2 regions of the Burkholderia sp. F1 genome follow, and region 2 is predicted to be linked to the other one. Evidence: riboswitches for the same ligand, from Rfam matches in the RefSeq annotation. Region 2 holds a riboswitch; the other holds the start of a gene.

Region 1 (7,410 bases), on a different replicon from region 2:
CCTCGACGCGCAGCACCGCGCGACGCTCGCGGGCTTTTTCGCGGCGAACCTGCAGAGCGTGACGATCTCGGACGCGCAGGGCAACCCGTACCAGACCGACGTCAACTATCGCGGCTTCACCGCGTCGCCGCTGCTTGGCACGCCGCAGGGGCTGTCGGTGTTCGTCGACGGCGTGCGCGTGAACGAGCCGTTCGGCGACATCGTGAACTGGGACATCCTGCCGACGCAGGCGATCGACCGGATGCAGCTGATTCCCGGCTCCAATCCGGTATACGGACGCAATACGCTGGGCGGCGCGCTCGCGATCACGACGAAGAACGGCAAGTCGAACCCGGGCGGCGAAGCGGAAGTGTCGGGCGGGTCGTGGGGCCGCAAGACCGCCAGTCTCGAGCAGGGCGGCAGGATCGGCTCGAACCTCGACTACTACGCGACCGCGAACGTCGCGAACGACGGCGGCTGGGCGGACCACAACGCGAGCCGCGTGCGGCAGGCGTTCGGCAAGCTGCGCTACACCGATGCCGACACGACGCTTTCGATCGCCGCGGGCGGCGCGGACAACGCGCTGTACGGCAGCCAGACGATCCCGCGCTCGTTCCTCGACAACCGGAAACAGGCGTACACGTATCCGGACCTGAACCGCAACAGCGCCGCGTACGTGACGCTGTCGGGCGACCGCTTCGTCGGCGAGCACGTCGAGCTGAGCGGCAACGCGTACTACCGGCACCTGCGCAATTCCAACCTCAGCAGCAACAACAATACCGACTTCGGATCGGTCGGCGCGGACGGCACCGTCGACAAGGTGCAGGGCACCAACGCGCAATCGACGATCGTCACCGACAGCTACGGCGGCAGCCTGCAGCTCACGCTGCTCGGCAAGCCCGGCGGGATGGCGAACCAGCTGATCGCGGGCGTCGCGGCCGATTTCGCGAACTCGCGCTACGTCGCGTCGTCGCAGGATGCGACTTTCACCGACACGCGCGCGGCGATCGGCATCGGCGATGTCGTTCAGCAGACGAATGCGAGGACGCGCAACGCCAACTTCGGCGTGTACCTGAGCGATGCGTTGTCGCTGACGCCGCACTGGACGCTGACGCTGTCGGGCCGCTACGACTGGTCGAAGGCGCAGATCGGCGACGCGAGCGGGATGCAGCCGCTGCTCGACGGCAATCACACGTTCTCGCGCTTCAACCCGGCGGTCGGCGTCAACTGGAACCCGGTCCCGGGCTTCACCGCCTACGCGACCTACAACGAAGGGATGCGCTCGCCGACTGCAATCGAGCTCGCGTGCGCGGACCCGGCCGCGCCGTGTTCGCTGCCGAACGACTTCGTCGCCGACCCGGCGCTCAAGCCGGTGATCTCGAAGACGTTCGAATTCGGCGCGCGCGGCCGCATCGGCGCGGCGACGACCTGGAGCGCCGCCGCCTACCGCACGACGCTGATGGACGACATCCAGTTCATCAGCAGTCCGGCGAGCGCGCAGGGCTACTTCCGCAACGTCGGCGACACGCGGCGCCAGGGCGTCGAGCTCGCGGGCCGCACGCAGCTCGGCCGGCTCGGCGTCGGGTTTTCGTACAGCCATGTCGACGCGACCTACCGTTCGTCGTGGACCGAACACAGCCCGGCGAACTCGGCCGCCGATGCGAACGGCAACGTGAAGGTCAAGGCGGGCGACCGCATCCCGGGCATTCCCGCGCACACGGTGAAGCTGCGGCTCGACTACGCGGCGACGCCCGCGTGGGACATCGGCGCGAACGTCACGTGGCGCAGCGGCGTCCATGCGCGCGGCGACGAGAACAACCAGGACGTGAACGGCAGGATCGCGGGCTACGTGCTCGTCGATCTCGACATGCGGTACCGGATCACGAAGCGGTTCGAGGTCTTCGCGAGCGTGACGAACCTGTTCGACAAGCGCTATGCGAGCTTCGGCGTGCTCGGCCAGAACTTCTTCAACGGACCGAACCACACGTTCGACGGCGCGAATCCGGTGCACGAGCAGTTCGTCGGGCCGGGCGCGCCGCGCGGCGCGTGGGTCGGCGTGCGCTATGCGTGGGATTGAGCGCTTCGCGGCGGAACCGCGTGGCCGGCTGAACCGGTTCCGGGCTTCGCGCGGTGCGCGCGGTTACGCGCACGGCATCGCCGCGAACATCGCATGGATTGCGCGGGCGACGCTGCGGGCCAATGCCGGGTCGCCTGCCAGATGCCCGGCCGGCACGCGCTCGATCCGGGCGGCGGGCACGGCGCGGCTGAGCCGCGCGACGTTGCCGATAGGGCAGACGGGATCGCGCATGCCGTGCGCGGCGAACAGCGGCACGCCAGCGTCTGCCGCGCGGCGTGCGAGCGCGAGCAGCCGGCGTTCGCCGAGCCAGCAGCCGTGCCGCAGGTAATGCGCCTGGATCCGGTACTTGTCGATCAACCGGAGGACGCCCGGGTGCGAGCGGATCGTGCGCGCACGCGGATGGCGCGATTGCGGCGACGCGAGGACCGCGTCCTCGTACGCGCGCCACGCGAGCGCGACCGCGCGCTGTCCGGCCGCGCCCGCGCCGGGACGCAGCCGCCGCGCGCAGCACGACGGCAGGCGCAGCGGATCGCGGCAGCCCGCCGATGCGCACAGGCGCCGCCATTCGCGCGGCGCGCGCGTGCGCGACGTCGTGAACAGGCGGCGCACTTCGCGCGGCGACGTCAGGAACAGGCCGCGCATCACGACGCCGGTTACGCGCTCGGGATGCCGGCCTGCATAGGCGAGCGCAAGCGCCGCGCCCCACGATCCGCCGACGACGCCCCAGCGCGCGATGCCGAGCCGTTCGCGAATCGCTTCCAGATCGCCGATCAGCCGCGCCGTGCTGTTGTGGCGTGTGCCGCCGCGCGGCGACGACGCGCCGGCGCCGCGCTGGTCGACGAGCACGACGCGCACGCGCGTCAGGTCGAACAGGCGCAGGATGCCGGGCTGGCTGCCGCTGCCGGGCCCGCCGTGCAGCACGACGACCGGGTGGCCGCGCGGGTCGCCGGTCACGGCAAACGCGACCGATTGCGCGTCGCGGCGGATGCGCCTGCGGTCGGGCACCGCATGCGCGGCGGGCATGGCGGGCAACGCGGTCGGCTGCGCGGGTCGGAGCGGGGCAGGCTTCATGTCGGCTTGGCTCGGGAGCGGGTGTCGGGCAATGGTCGCTTGATCGTAATGAAGCAAAGCCGGAAACGCGCCAGCGTCGAGGATCGGGAGTTGCACGGGTAGCGGCAGCGTCGCGAGCGCGGTATCGGAAACGCTCACCCATCCGGCGGCTCGGCGGGCGCGACTCCCCGGATCATGTCTTGCATTCGTCGCTCTGGACCTTTGATCTGCTATAGAAATCCTGGACAGAAATCTACGACGCTACAAGCCTTACCGGGAGACGCACCAAAATCATCTCCGGCGGGCGCAATTTTCCCCATGAGCATCCCATACGTGGCCCTTGGCGTCGCGGAAGCGGCTTCGCCGGCGAGCGTGCTCGCGCAGGAGTTGTGTGTCGGAATGCTGAGGAAGAGCAGGGGCATGCAGGCGGAAGTCCGGATCGAGACGGCAGACTAGAAGACATGCTAGGATTTCTTCACTCACGTGACTGGCGCATATAGATAGAACACTATCGGGGAGCGTGAGGTTGCTGCCGCCGCGCGCCTGGGCATTACCTACTATCCCTGGAGATGGGTTATGCCTGATTTCACACAATTGCTCATGTTCGCTCTTGTGGCGTTGGGAATGGTTCTAACGCCGGGGCCGAACATGATTTATCTGATTTCCCGCTCAATTTGCCAAGGTAGACGCGCAGGCCTCATTTCGTTGGGGGGTGTTGCTCTGGGCTTTGTGTTCTATATGCTCTGTGCGGCATTCGGAATTACGGCTTTCGTATTTGCGGTACCTTACGCATACGATGCGCTTCGCTTTGGCGGCGCTTTGTACCTTTTGTATCTTGCCTGGCAAGCGGTCAGACCGGGCGGACGATCCGCGTTTGCAGTGCGCGACCTACCGGTCGATACTCCAAGGAAGCTCTTTGGCATGGGGTTTGTCACTAACCTGGCGAATCCCAAAATCGCCGTCATGTATCTGTCGCTGCTTCCCCAGTTCATTACGCCAGGACATGGCAGTGTTCTTGCACAATCGCTGGCGCTTGGCAGCGTTCAGATTTCGATCAGCCTCGCTGTGAATGCACTGATCGTCGTGACAGCCGGATCGATATCTATCTTCCTGTCAGGACGCCCGTCGTGGCTATTGGTGCAGCGCTGGCTGATGGGAAGCGTTCTGACAGGTCTGGCGGTGCGGATGGCATCCGAATCCAGGAAATAGCGACGCCTCGCATCGGTTGTACGTCGCCCCTGCGTTAAGGAGGTCTGCGCAACGCGGATTCATGCTGACCTTCCACGCCCCTAACAGTTGAGTTATCGCCCTGGATAACACGTTCCGCACAAAATCTACCGATGCCCCAGGCAAGCTACAAGACGGAAACCTATTGGAAACAGTATCAATCCTTCTTTCCCGCACATGCGCGAGTAACCGCCGCCAGCGGCCCGAACGAAGAGTGGCTCCCCTGGAGAGGAGCATCGATCCATGTTGATCGATTTCCCTGCGCTGCATCGCCGCTGACGGTGGTCGTAGTGCATGGAGGAGGAGGATACGGCCGGTTGTTCGCGCCGATTGGCAAGCTATTGCACAGCGCCGGCTACGAGGTAGTCGCTCCGGATCTACCGGGGTATGGATTGAGTCAGGCGCCTCCTTCACTGGTTTCCTATGAGGCGTGGACCGACTTGCTATGCGATCTGGCATCCATCGAGTACCGGAACACTGGGCGACGCGTAGTATTGTGCGGCGGAAGCCTTGGTGGCTATCTGGCTTACCTGTGCGCGGCGCGGATGGGTGACGGCCCGATTGCTGGCGTGATCGCCACGACCCTTGCGGATCCGCGCTCGCCGCTGGTGAAACGACAGTTTGCCCGCAACGCGCTGGTGCGCCACGTCATGATGCCCCTGTTGCCCTTCTGTGCCCCTCTGATCGGCAGACTGAGACTGCCCGTGAAGTGGTTTACCAAAATGGGCGCGATGTCGAACGATCCATCGCTAAACCGGCTCGTTGCCGAGGATCCCTATGGTGGCCGCGTACGTGTGCCGATCAATTTCATGCAGTCAATTTTCGCCGTGCGGCCGGACATTGAGCCCGAGGACTTCGACCGCTGTCCTTTCCTGCTTGCTCACCCCGAAAACGACCGCTGGACGGGCTTCGAATCGAGCCGGCAGTTCTTTGACCGCATCAAGGGCGAGAAGAGATTGGTGATGCTGGAAAACTGCGGTCACTTTCCGGTGGAGGAGCCCGGCATCGCGCAACTGGAACAGGCTTCGATCCGATTCCTGCGGGAGATTGCCAGCAACGGATCGCGCTCATGACCGCGTGACATTGTGTTGTGACGAGGTCAGAGACGTACTACTGCCCGCCGGGGCCGGTCATGGCTGCGCCCGCCTGTCCGGGAAGATCAGGAAGCTGACACTGGCGAGCACGCAGACAGCAATGCCGCTGTAGAGCATGATCCCGCCGAAACCGTGCACGAGCGCGGCGCGGCCAGTCGCCGCCAGCGTCTCCGCAGACATGGACGCCCATGCGCCAGCGCTGGCGGAAGGCAGGCTCCCGGACGCAATACGATTGGCCAGCGCGCGCAAGGATGCCTCGTCGGACGGTTTGGCCAGCGCCATTTGCAGAAATTGCAGCACCCCTTGCACCAGCAGAAATCCCATCAAGGCGATGTTGATGGCGAGGGAGATCATGCGGGCGCTCATGTCGATGCCGGATGCCATGCCGGCGCGTGCGCTGGACACCGAGCCCGTCGTGGTGTTGGTCACAGGGGTATTGGTGATGCCCAGGCCCGCGCCAGCCAGCAGGCAGCCTGGCAGCACGGTCAGCCAGCTCGCGTGTTCGATGCGGCTGCCGATGAGCATCAGGAAGAACCCCAGCCCGATGGTGAACAGGCCGGCGGGAATGACGATGCCGGGCCGGTAGCGCAACGCCAGCCGTTCGCCGATGGGTGGGAACACCAGCGTAGGCAAGGTGTAGGCCAGCAGCGACACGCCTGCGGCCGCCGGACCCTGACCCAGCGCACTCTGGAAGTAGATGGGCAGGTAGATGATGAACGGCCAGAAGCTGAAGTTCATGCCCACCGAGCCAAGCAAAGCGCCGGAGAAATTGCGTACCCGGAATACCGAGAAGTCGAACATCGGGTGCGCGACGCGCGTTTCCACGACGAGGAACAGCACGAAACTGGCGGCACTCGCCGCGATGACGCTCAGGGCGGAAGCGCTGCCGAATCCCGTCTCGGCGCCCTGCGTCACGAAGTAGGCAAGTCCCAGCACGGCGAGGGACAGGGTGACGATGCCAGCCAGGTCCAGTCTCCGTGCGTGCGGATCACGCGATTCGCGCACGCCAATGATGGCCAGACCGAGCGTCAGGGCCGCGATGAAGACATGCACCCAGAAGACCCACTGCCAACTGGACACGGCGACGATCAGGCCACCGATCAGCGGTCCGAACCCGAGCCCGATACCGAAGACGATGCCCCAGATGCCGAACGCCCTGCCGCGTTCGGCGCCGTCGGGGAACTGGTGCGAGAGTACTGCCACGAGGCAAATGAGCATCGCGCCGCCGCTCGCGCCCTGCAGGAAGCGGCTGGCGATCAGGACAGGCGTACTCCACGCCAGGCCGCACAGCAGCGAGGCGACGCCAAACAGCACGATGGTGCAGAGAAATACGCGCTTGCGGCCATAGCGGTCGGCCAGTGTTCCCGTGGCCATCAGAACGGCGGTGCAGGCGATGGTGTAGGCATTCATGATCCACTGCATGCCGCTGAAATTGCCATGCAGTGTCACTTCCAGCGTGGGCAGGATCACCGGCACGCTGGAAATCTCCAACCCGAACATCAGGGCGGCCAGGCACACGGCCAGTAGCGCCACAGCGTTGCGCGCGGCAAAAGGATGGCCTGTCTGCGGCCGGGGCGGTTCCTCGATGTCACGCACCTGCATGGTTCTTTCGCTCCAAGATTTAGGGAAGGGGTCTGGCAACCCACGCCGCAGCACAGTCTATGGGAATAAATTTCCCATATTGGCTCAATAACTTCTCATACAATGTTCCCTGCAGGAACCAATCGAGATCGCGATGCAAGACAAACTGGATGGGGTCACAACGTTCGTGCAGGTCGTCGAAGCCGGCGGATTTGCGCCCGCAGCAGAGCGACTCGGCCTGACACGCTCGGCGATCGGCAAGGCGATCGCCCGTTTGGAAGCACGGCTAGGTGCGCGACTGCTACAGCGCAACACACGTAGCCAGGTACTGACGACAGAGGGGCAGGCATACTACGAGCGCTGCGTGCGCGCGCTAACGGAACTGGACGCGGCGGAAGCCGA
Region 2 (7,410 bases):
GTCTCGGGCACCGGCGTGCTGCCGGCGTCGATGTTGGTGAATTTGCCGCTGCGGGCGAGGTCCGCGCGGACGATCGACGTGACCTGCTGCGGCAGGCCCGCCTCGTTCGCGAAATTCGCGGTGGCGATGGGGAACTGGGTCGAACCGACGCCGGTGATCAGCACGTTGACCTGCGCGTTAGCGGCGCTGCCCGCCGCAATCAGACACGAGGCCACGAGTGCCCTGAAACCTAGCTTCGTCATCAAACTCATGCTTCTTGCTTCCCGTATGACTTGTATCGCTGCGCAACCGCACAGACTGTAAAAATACCCGATTCGTTCCCGTCTTACAGCGACGGCGGGAGTGTAAGCGCATTTCCGTTCACTCCGCCGCCTTGAAGGTAATCGTAATGTCCGATGGAGTACGACCGTTAGAATCGGGCGGCAACGGGACCGACGCCTGGATCGCACTGACCACGGCTTGATCCCACCCCGAATTTCCGCTCGAACGGCGGATCGATACGCTCAATACGTCGCCCGACGGCGTGCAGCGGATCGCGACGACGGTCGTCAGGCTGTCGCGCTCGCCGCCCCAGACGATGTGCGGCTTGACGCGGCGGCGCACCTTGTCCGGATAGCCCGGGGAGGCCGCGTTGCCGCCGGAGCCCGTGCCGGTGCCGCTCTTCGCGAGACCTTCGCCACCGCCTTCGCCGCCGCCCGCCAGGCCTTGCATCTGCGCGAGGCGCACACGCCGCTCCTGGTCGAGCTTCGCCTTCGACGCCGCATCGGCCTTCGCGCGGGCCGCCGCTTCAGCCTTCGCCTTGGCCGCGGCCTCGGCTTTCGTCTTCGCGGCCTGCTGCTGCGCCTCGAGCTTTGCCTGCTTCTGCTGCTCGAGTTTCTGCTGTTCCAGTTTTTGCTGCTCGGCGAGCTGCTTCTGCCTGAGCTTTTCAGCCTGCTTCTGCTTTTCCAGCTCGGCGGCCTTCTGCGCGGCGAGCGCAGCGGCCTGCCTGGCCGCAAGCTGCGTGCGTTTGGCCTGCTCTTCCTGTTGCGCCTCGAGCTGCTGCGCGCGGCGCTGTTGTTCGAGCAGCGCTTCGCGTGCGGCGGCTTCCTGCTGACGCTTCTTCTGCTGCAGCGCGATGTCCGCTTCCTCATTCTTCACCGGGGAGGGGGCGGGGCGACGCGGGCAGGCGGCGTCGGGGCCGGCTGCGGCGCCGGCATGTCGGGCACCGTCGTCCAAAGCTCGGCCTCGGCGCCGGCCGGGGTGCTGTTCTGCCATTGCACGCCGTGATACAGGAACAGCGCGAGCAGCACGTGCATCAACGCCGCGAGCGCGAACGCGCGCCACGTGCCGCGCTCGCGCGGCGGCATCGGCGGGTAGGCGGTGCTGCGCGGGGGTTGCCGTTTCATTGCGATTTGACGAGGAGGCCGACGCGCTTGACGCCGCGCGCCTTCAGATCCGACATCACGGTCATGACCGCATCGTACTGCACGGTCTTGTCGGCCGCGATCACGACCGGCTGGTCAGGATGATCCGCCTGACGGGCGGCGATGAAGCTGTCGAGCTCGGCCTTCGTCATCGTGTCTTCCTGCGTCGCGCCCGCGTTGCCCTTGTACTTGACGCTCATCGTGCGGTCGGCCTTGATGTTGACGACGACGGGCGGCGTCTGCTCCTGCGGCGCGGCATTGCCGACGGTCGGCAGGTTGATGATCGACGGTGCGACGAGCGGTGCGGTGACCATGAAGATCACGAGCAGCACGAGCATCACGTCGATGTACGGCACGACGTTGATGTCGGCCATCGCGCGGCGCGAGCGGCCGCCGCGCATGCTGGATCGGATGGGAGTTCCGGCCATGTCGCGCTCCTTACTGGGCCTGACGCTGCAGGATGTTCGAGAACTCTTCGATGAAGGTCTCGAAGCGGATCGCGAGGCGGTCGATGTCGTGCGCGTAGCGGTTGTAGGCGACGACGGCCGGAATCGCGGCGAACAGGCCGATCGCGGTGGCGACGAGCGCTTCGGCGATGCCCGGCGCGACGTTCGCGAGCGTTGCCTGCTGGACGTTCGCGAGGCCGCGGAACGAGTTCATGATCCCCCAGACCGTGCCGAACAGACCGATGTACGGGCTGACCGAGCCGACCGACGCGAGGAATGCCAGGTTCGCTTCGAGCACGTCCATCTCGCGCTGGAACGACGCGCGCATCGCACGCCGCGCGCCGTCGAGCACGAGGCCCGGGTCGCTGATGCGCTTTTCCTTCGCCTTCAGGAATTCGCGCATCCCCGATTCGAAGATCCGCTCGAGCGCGCCGATCGTGTGGCGGTTGTTCGCCGCACTCTGATACAAGGCCTGCAGGTCGCCGCCCGACCAGAAATCCCGTTCGAAACGCTCGGTCTGTGCGCGTGCGCGGCGGATCGCGAACCACTTGCGGAAGATGAAGGTCCACGACATCAGCGACAGCAGCAGCAGCAGTCCCATCACGGCCTGGGCCAGGACGCTCGCATTGAGGACGAGGGAAATGATCGACAGGTCTTGAGAAGTGTTCATAGAGGTTTGAGTAACGTCCCTTCGGGGGCGCCCGGCTAAGGGGCCCGGCTAGGCGTTCCCGGCCGGGGTTGCCCGGCGCGGGCGCTGCGCTGCGCGCGGGGTGCCGCTGCCGCGCCTGACGCCGAACCTTGCTTAGTATCGGTTCAGGAAGGCAAGTTCATAGGCTTTGTCTAAACGGGGCTCACGCGAGCCTCGTTGACAACACAGTGTGCCCGGCGTCGATGACGGGCCCGCGTTGCAGCGCGTCGAGCACCGTCGGCGGGATTGCCGCCGGCCGGATGCCCGTGCGGTCGACGCAGCCGATGCGGATCTGCCCGGCGACGAGCAGCGTGTCGCCATGCCACGCTTCCTGCATGAATTCCACCGACGCGCGGCCGATCCGTCCGGGCCGGCTCGTGATCGCGAGCGTATCGTCGAGCCGCGCCGGCGCGCGATAGTCGAGCGCCGTGCTGCGGACGATGAAGATCGCGCCCGTTTCGTCGGCGAGGCGCCGCTGGTCGATGCCGCAGGCGCGCAGCCATTCGGTGCGCGCGCGCTCGAAGAATTTCAGGTAGTTGGCATAGAAGACGATGCCGCCTGCGTCGGTATCCTCGTAATACACGCGAACCGGCCAGGTGAAGCCGGAAGGCGCTTCCGGGGGGCGGGTAGGCTGAGTCATGGCGCGCATTTTACCGGAAGCGGGGAGGCCGCCTTGCAACCGATTCGTAACGGAATGTTCCGGGCCGCGAGCCGGCCGCCGGGGCGGCTCGCGGCGGACCGTCAGCCGCGATGGACGGTGAGGCCGGCCGGCGCCTGGGCGACGGGCATCATCTCGATCGTGTTGATGTTCACGTGCGCGGGACGCGTCGCGATCCAGTAGATCGTGTCGGCGATGTCCTCGGCCGTGAGCGGCTGGACGTTCGCGTACACGCCGGCCGCCTTCGCGTCGTCGCCGCGGAAGCGGACGTTCGAGAATTCGGTGCCGCCGCACAGGCCCGGCTCGATGTCGGTGACGCGCAGCGGCGTGCCGATCAGGTCGGCGCGCAGGTTCAGGCTGAATTGCCTGACGAAAGCCTTGGTGGCGCCATAGACGTTGCCGCCCGGGTACGGGTAGGTGCCGGCAACCGAGCCGAGGTTGAAGATATGGCCGCGACCGCGCGCGATCATGCCCGGCAGCAGCGCGTGCGTGACCGTCACGAGGCCCGAGCAGTTGGTGTCGATCATCGTCTGCCACTCGTCGAGGCTGGCCTTGTGGGCAGGCTCGACGCCGAGCGCGAGACCGGCGTTGTTGACAAGCACGTCGAGCGCGGCGAACTCGGCGGGAAGGGCGGCCGGCACGGCTTCGACGGCGGCGCGGTCGCGCACGTCGAGCTCGAGCGGCAGCAGTGCGTCGCCGAGCTCGGCCGCGAGCGCGTCGAGACGATCCTTGCGGCGCGCGGTCGCGACGACGCGATGGCCGCCCTTGACGAAGGCACGGGCGATGGCGGCGCCGAAGCCGGCGGACGCGCCTGTGACGAACACGATCATTGCTGCTCCTGGTCGGTAGGGTAGCGGGTGGGGAACCTGCAAGCCTACTGAGATTGCCGCACCGCGGCAAGGCGCAAAGCTCAGCCGGCGCGGGTGGCGCAACTCTGTCCCCGTTTGTTTGCGGTGGCCGCCGCGCGGTTGCCTATTCATGACGCATCCAATAAACTAACGCGCTCATCACCCCTGCGTGACTGGCGATAGAACCCCCGGGTTCAAGGTGGAGCATCCCACCGTGAAGCGCAGGGCGCCGTTTTTGCCGTTCGCCTGGGCAGCCGTTGTGCGCCGTCGCGTGCATCGCCGGTGGCTGTCCCTGCCTCACGTCATACGGATTCTTCCGCCACGTCGAGCTGGTGCCGCCAGCAGCGCAATGTACTCGGCCACCCCGGTCAACCTGTACACACTTAACGGAAACCGTATGTTTGACAGAGCCCAAAGCACCATTGCGAACGTCGATCCCGAAGTCTTTGCAGCGATCGAGCAGGAAAACCGCCGCCAGGAAGATCACATCGAGCTGATCGCGTCGGAAAACTACACGAGCCCGGCCGTGATGGCCGCACAGGGCTCGCAGCTCACGAACAAGTACGCCGAAGGGTATCCGGGCAAGCGCTACTACGGCGGCTGCGAATACGTCGACGTCGTCGAGCAGCTCGCGATCGACCGCGTGAAGGAGCTGTTCGGCGCCGAAGCCGCGAACGTCCAGCCGAACTCGGGTTCGCAGGCGAACCAGGGCGTGTTCTTCGCGATGCTCAAGCCGGGCGACACGATCATGGGCATGAGCCTCGCGCACGGCGGCCACCTGACGCACGGCTCGCCCGTGAACATGTCGGGCAAGTGGTTCAACGTCGTCAGCTATGGCCTGAACGAAAGCGAAGACATCGATTACGAAGCGGCCGAGCAGCTTGCGCAGGAGCACAAGCCGAAGCTGATCGTCGCGGGCGCGTCGGCGTTCGCGCTGAAGATCGACTTCGAGCGTCTCGCGAAGATCGCGAAGTCGGTCGGCGCGTACCTGATGGTCGACATGGCGCACTACGCGGGCCTGATCGCCGCGGGCGTCTACCCGAACCCGGTGCCGCACGCCGATTTCGTCACGACCACGACCCACAAGAGCCTGCGCGGCCCGCGCGGCGGCGTGATCCTGATGAAGGCCGAGTACGAGAAGCAGATCAACTCGGCGATCTTCCCGGGCATCCAGGGCGGCCCGCTGATGCACGTGATCGCCGCGAAGGCCGTCGCGTTCAAGGAAGCGCTGTCGCCGGACTTCAAGGCATACCAGCAGAAGGTGGTCGAGAATGCGCGCGTGCTGGCCGAGACGCTGGTCAAGCGCGGCCTGCGCATCGTGTCGGGCCGCACCGAAAGCCACGTGATGCTGGTCGACCTGCGTGCGAAGCAGATCACCGGCAAGGCAGCGGAAGCCGCGCTCGGCGCCGCGCACATCACGGTCAACAAGAACGCGATCCCGAACGATCCGGAAAAGCCGTTCGTCACGAGCGGCGTCCGTCTCGGCTCGCCGGCGATGACGACGCGCGGCTTCGGCACGGCCGAGGCCGAGCTGGTCGGCAACCTGATCGCCGACGTGCTCGACAACCCGGAAGATGCAGCGACGATCGAGCGCGTGCGCGCGCAAGTGGCCGAGCTGACCAAGCGTTTCCCGGTCTATCGCTGATCGCTCATGCGCTGCCCGTTCTGCCGCAGCGACGACACGCAGGTGGTGGATTCGCGCGTGTCCGAAGACGGCGCCGCGATTCGCCGGCGCCGCCGCTGCTCCGCCTGCGACAAGCGTTTCACGACGTACGAACGGGTCGAACTGGCCCTGCCGGCCGTCGTGAAGAAGGACGGCAGCCGCACGGAATTCGACCGTCGCAAGATCGTCGCCAGCATGCAACTCGCGCTGCGCAAGCGGCCGGTTGCGGCTGACGCGATCGATGCGGCGGTCGCCCGCATCGAATATCTGCTGCTCGCGACAGGCGAGCGCGAAGTGCGTAGCGAGAAGCTCGGCGAACTCGTGATGAACGAGTTGCGCGGCCTCGATACGATTGCCTATGTGCGCTTTGCATCGGTGTATCGCCGGTTCGAAGACGTGTCCGAATTTGCCGACGTGATCGAAGAGTTCCGTCGCGCCTCTCCGGCTGCCAAGCCCCCGCGTAAGCGCTGACGCGCTGCGTCGTTTCATCGCATTCCCTCCGAGTTCATGCTGCGCCGATTGTGGCCGGCGTGGCCGTGCGCCGCCAGCTGGCCGTTCGGCAGATGGTGCGCCAGCGTGCGCGCCGCTACAGTCGTCGCATGACGTTGACGGAGGACGGCGATGTGGCGCAGCGGAGCAGCGTGGAGGGCGGGGGGATTCACGCTCGTCGAACTGATGGTCACGGTCGCGGTGCTGGCCGGGCTCGGCCTGTACGCGGCGCCTTCGTTCGAGCAGTGGCGGATGCGCGAGCGGGTCGACGCCCGCTCGCGCACGCTGCTTGGCGCGCTGTCGTTCGCGCGGGCCGAAGCGGCGCGCCTTGGCGTGCGCGTCACACTGTGCCGGGCAGGGAATGACGGCGCCTGTGTGCATCCCGGCCAGCGCTGCGACGACGGCGAATGGTCGTGCGGCTGGCTCGTGAGCGGACATTTCGACGAGCGGGCGCAGGTGCTGCGGCGGTATCCGCGCGATCCGGACGTGATCGTCGCGGGCGTCGCGCACGAGCTGGCCTTTGCGCCGCCGGCCGGTCAGGCAATCGGCGGCATCCGGCGGTTCGAGCTGCGGCCGCGCCGGAGCGGGCCGGAGGCCGATGCGTCACGCGCGGCGCGTTGCGTGCGGATCGCGGCGGGCGGCCGGGCGCGCGTCGTCGCCGGTCGTTGCGAGGCGGCCTGATGAGCCCGCGGCGCACGATGCGCGGCGCGTCGCTGATCGAGGCGGCGGTGGCGGTCGCGCTGCTCGCCGTCATGATGCTCACGGTGGCTGGCGGCCAATTCGCGATGGCGCGTGCGCAGCGCTCGACGATCTGGCGCGAACGTGCATTGTGGCTGGCCGATGCACGCATCGAAAGCGCGCGGGCGACACCCGGCGCGGATGCGGGCCTCGCGGCGCTGGCCGTCGCGTCGTTGCCGGATGGCGCGATGACGATCGATGGCGGGCCGGGTGGCGTCCGGCTGGCGACCGTCGGCTGGCGTGACGGCGATGCTGCGGGATGCGAAACGGTCGACCGATCGGCGCGTTCGCCGTCATGCGTGCGGATCCCGTTCCGCGAGGTGCCGACCGATGGGCATTGATCGTCGCGCTCGTGCGCATACGCTCCTCGAATTGCTGATCGCGATGTCGGTCGGCCTGCTCGTGCTCGCGGCAGTCGGCGCGCTGTATCACGCGCAGCGTGTCGGGCAACGCCGGGCCGACGATGCGTTTCGCATG

What was found. Region 2 has a riboswitch for ZMP and ZTP ahead of glyA (serine hydroxymethyltransferase). Riboswitches for the same ligand answer to the same signal wherever they lie in the genome.
Region 1: linked by a shared signal. The riboswitch ahead of ACFIMZ_RS22035 (LysE family translocator) and the one ahead of glyA (serine hydroxymethyltransferase) in region 2 are both predicted to bind ZMP and ZTP.

The regions. Positions count from the first base shown of each region.
Region 1 is NZ_CP172422.1:666,589-673,998, forward strand. Features, by position in the region: gene ACFIMZ_RS22020 (TonB-dependent receptor) at 1-2,056, shown strand, start outside; gene ACFIMZ_RS22025 (alpha/beta fold hydrolase) at 2,120-3,079, opposite strand; gene ACFIMZ_RS22030 (hypothetical protein) at 3,425-3,562, shown strand; ZMP/ZTP riboswitch at 3,580-3,662, shown strand; gene ACFIMZ_RS22035 (LysE family translocator) at 3,683-4,315, shown strand; gene ACFIMZ_RS22040 (alpha/beta hydrolase) at 4,447-5,406, shown strand; gene ACFIMZ_RS22045 (MFS transporter) at 5,464-7,029, opposite strand; gene ACFIMZ_RS22050 (LysR family transcriptional regulator) at 7,163-7,410, shown strand, end outside.
Region 2 is NZ_CP172421.1:880,510-887,919, forward strand. Features, by position in the region: gene tolB (Tol-Pal system beta propeller repeat protein TolB) at 1-251, opposite strand, end outside; partial or broken gene tolA (cell envelope integrity protein TolA) at 361-1,385, opposite strand; gene tolR (protein TolR) at 1,382-1,831, opposite strand; gene tolQ (protein TolQ) at 1,842-2,519, opposite strand; gene ybgC (tol-pal system-associated acyl-CoA thioesterase) at 2,701-3,186, opposite strand; gene ACFIMZ_RS04305 (SDR family NAD(P)-dependent oxidoreductase) at 3,279-4,025, opposite strand; ZMP/ZTP riboswitch at 4,203-4,302, shown strand; gene glyA (serine hydroxymethyltransferase) at 4,441-5,688, shown strand; gene nrdR (transcriptional regulator NrdR) at 5,695-6,177, shown strand; gene ACFIMZ_RS04320 (GspH/FimT family pseudopilin) at 6,328-6,876, shown strand; gene ACFIMZ_RS04325 (hypothetical protein) at 6,876-7,274, shown strand; gene ACFIMZ_RS04330 (PilW family protein) at 7,264-7,410, shown strand, end outside.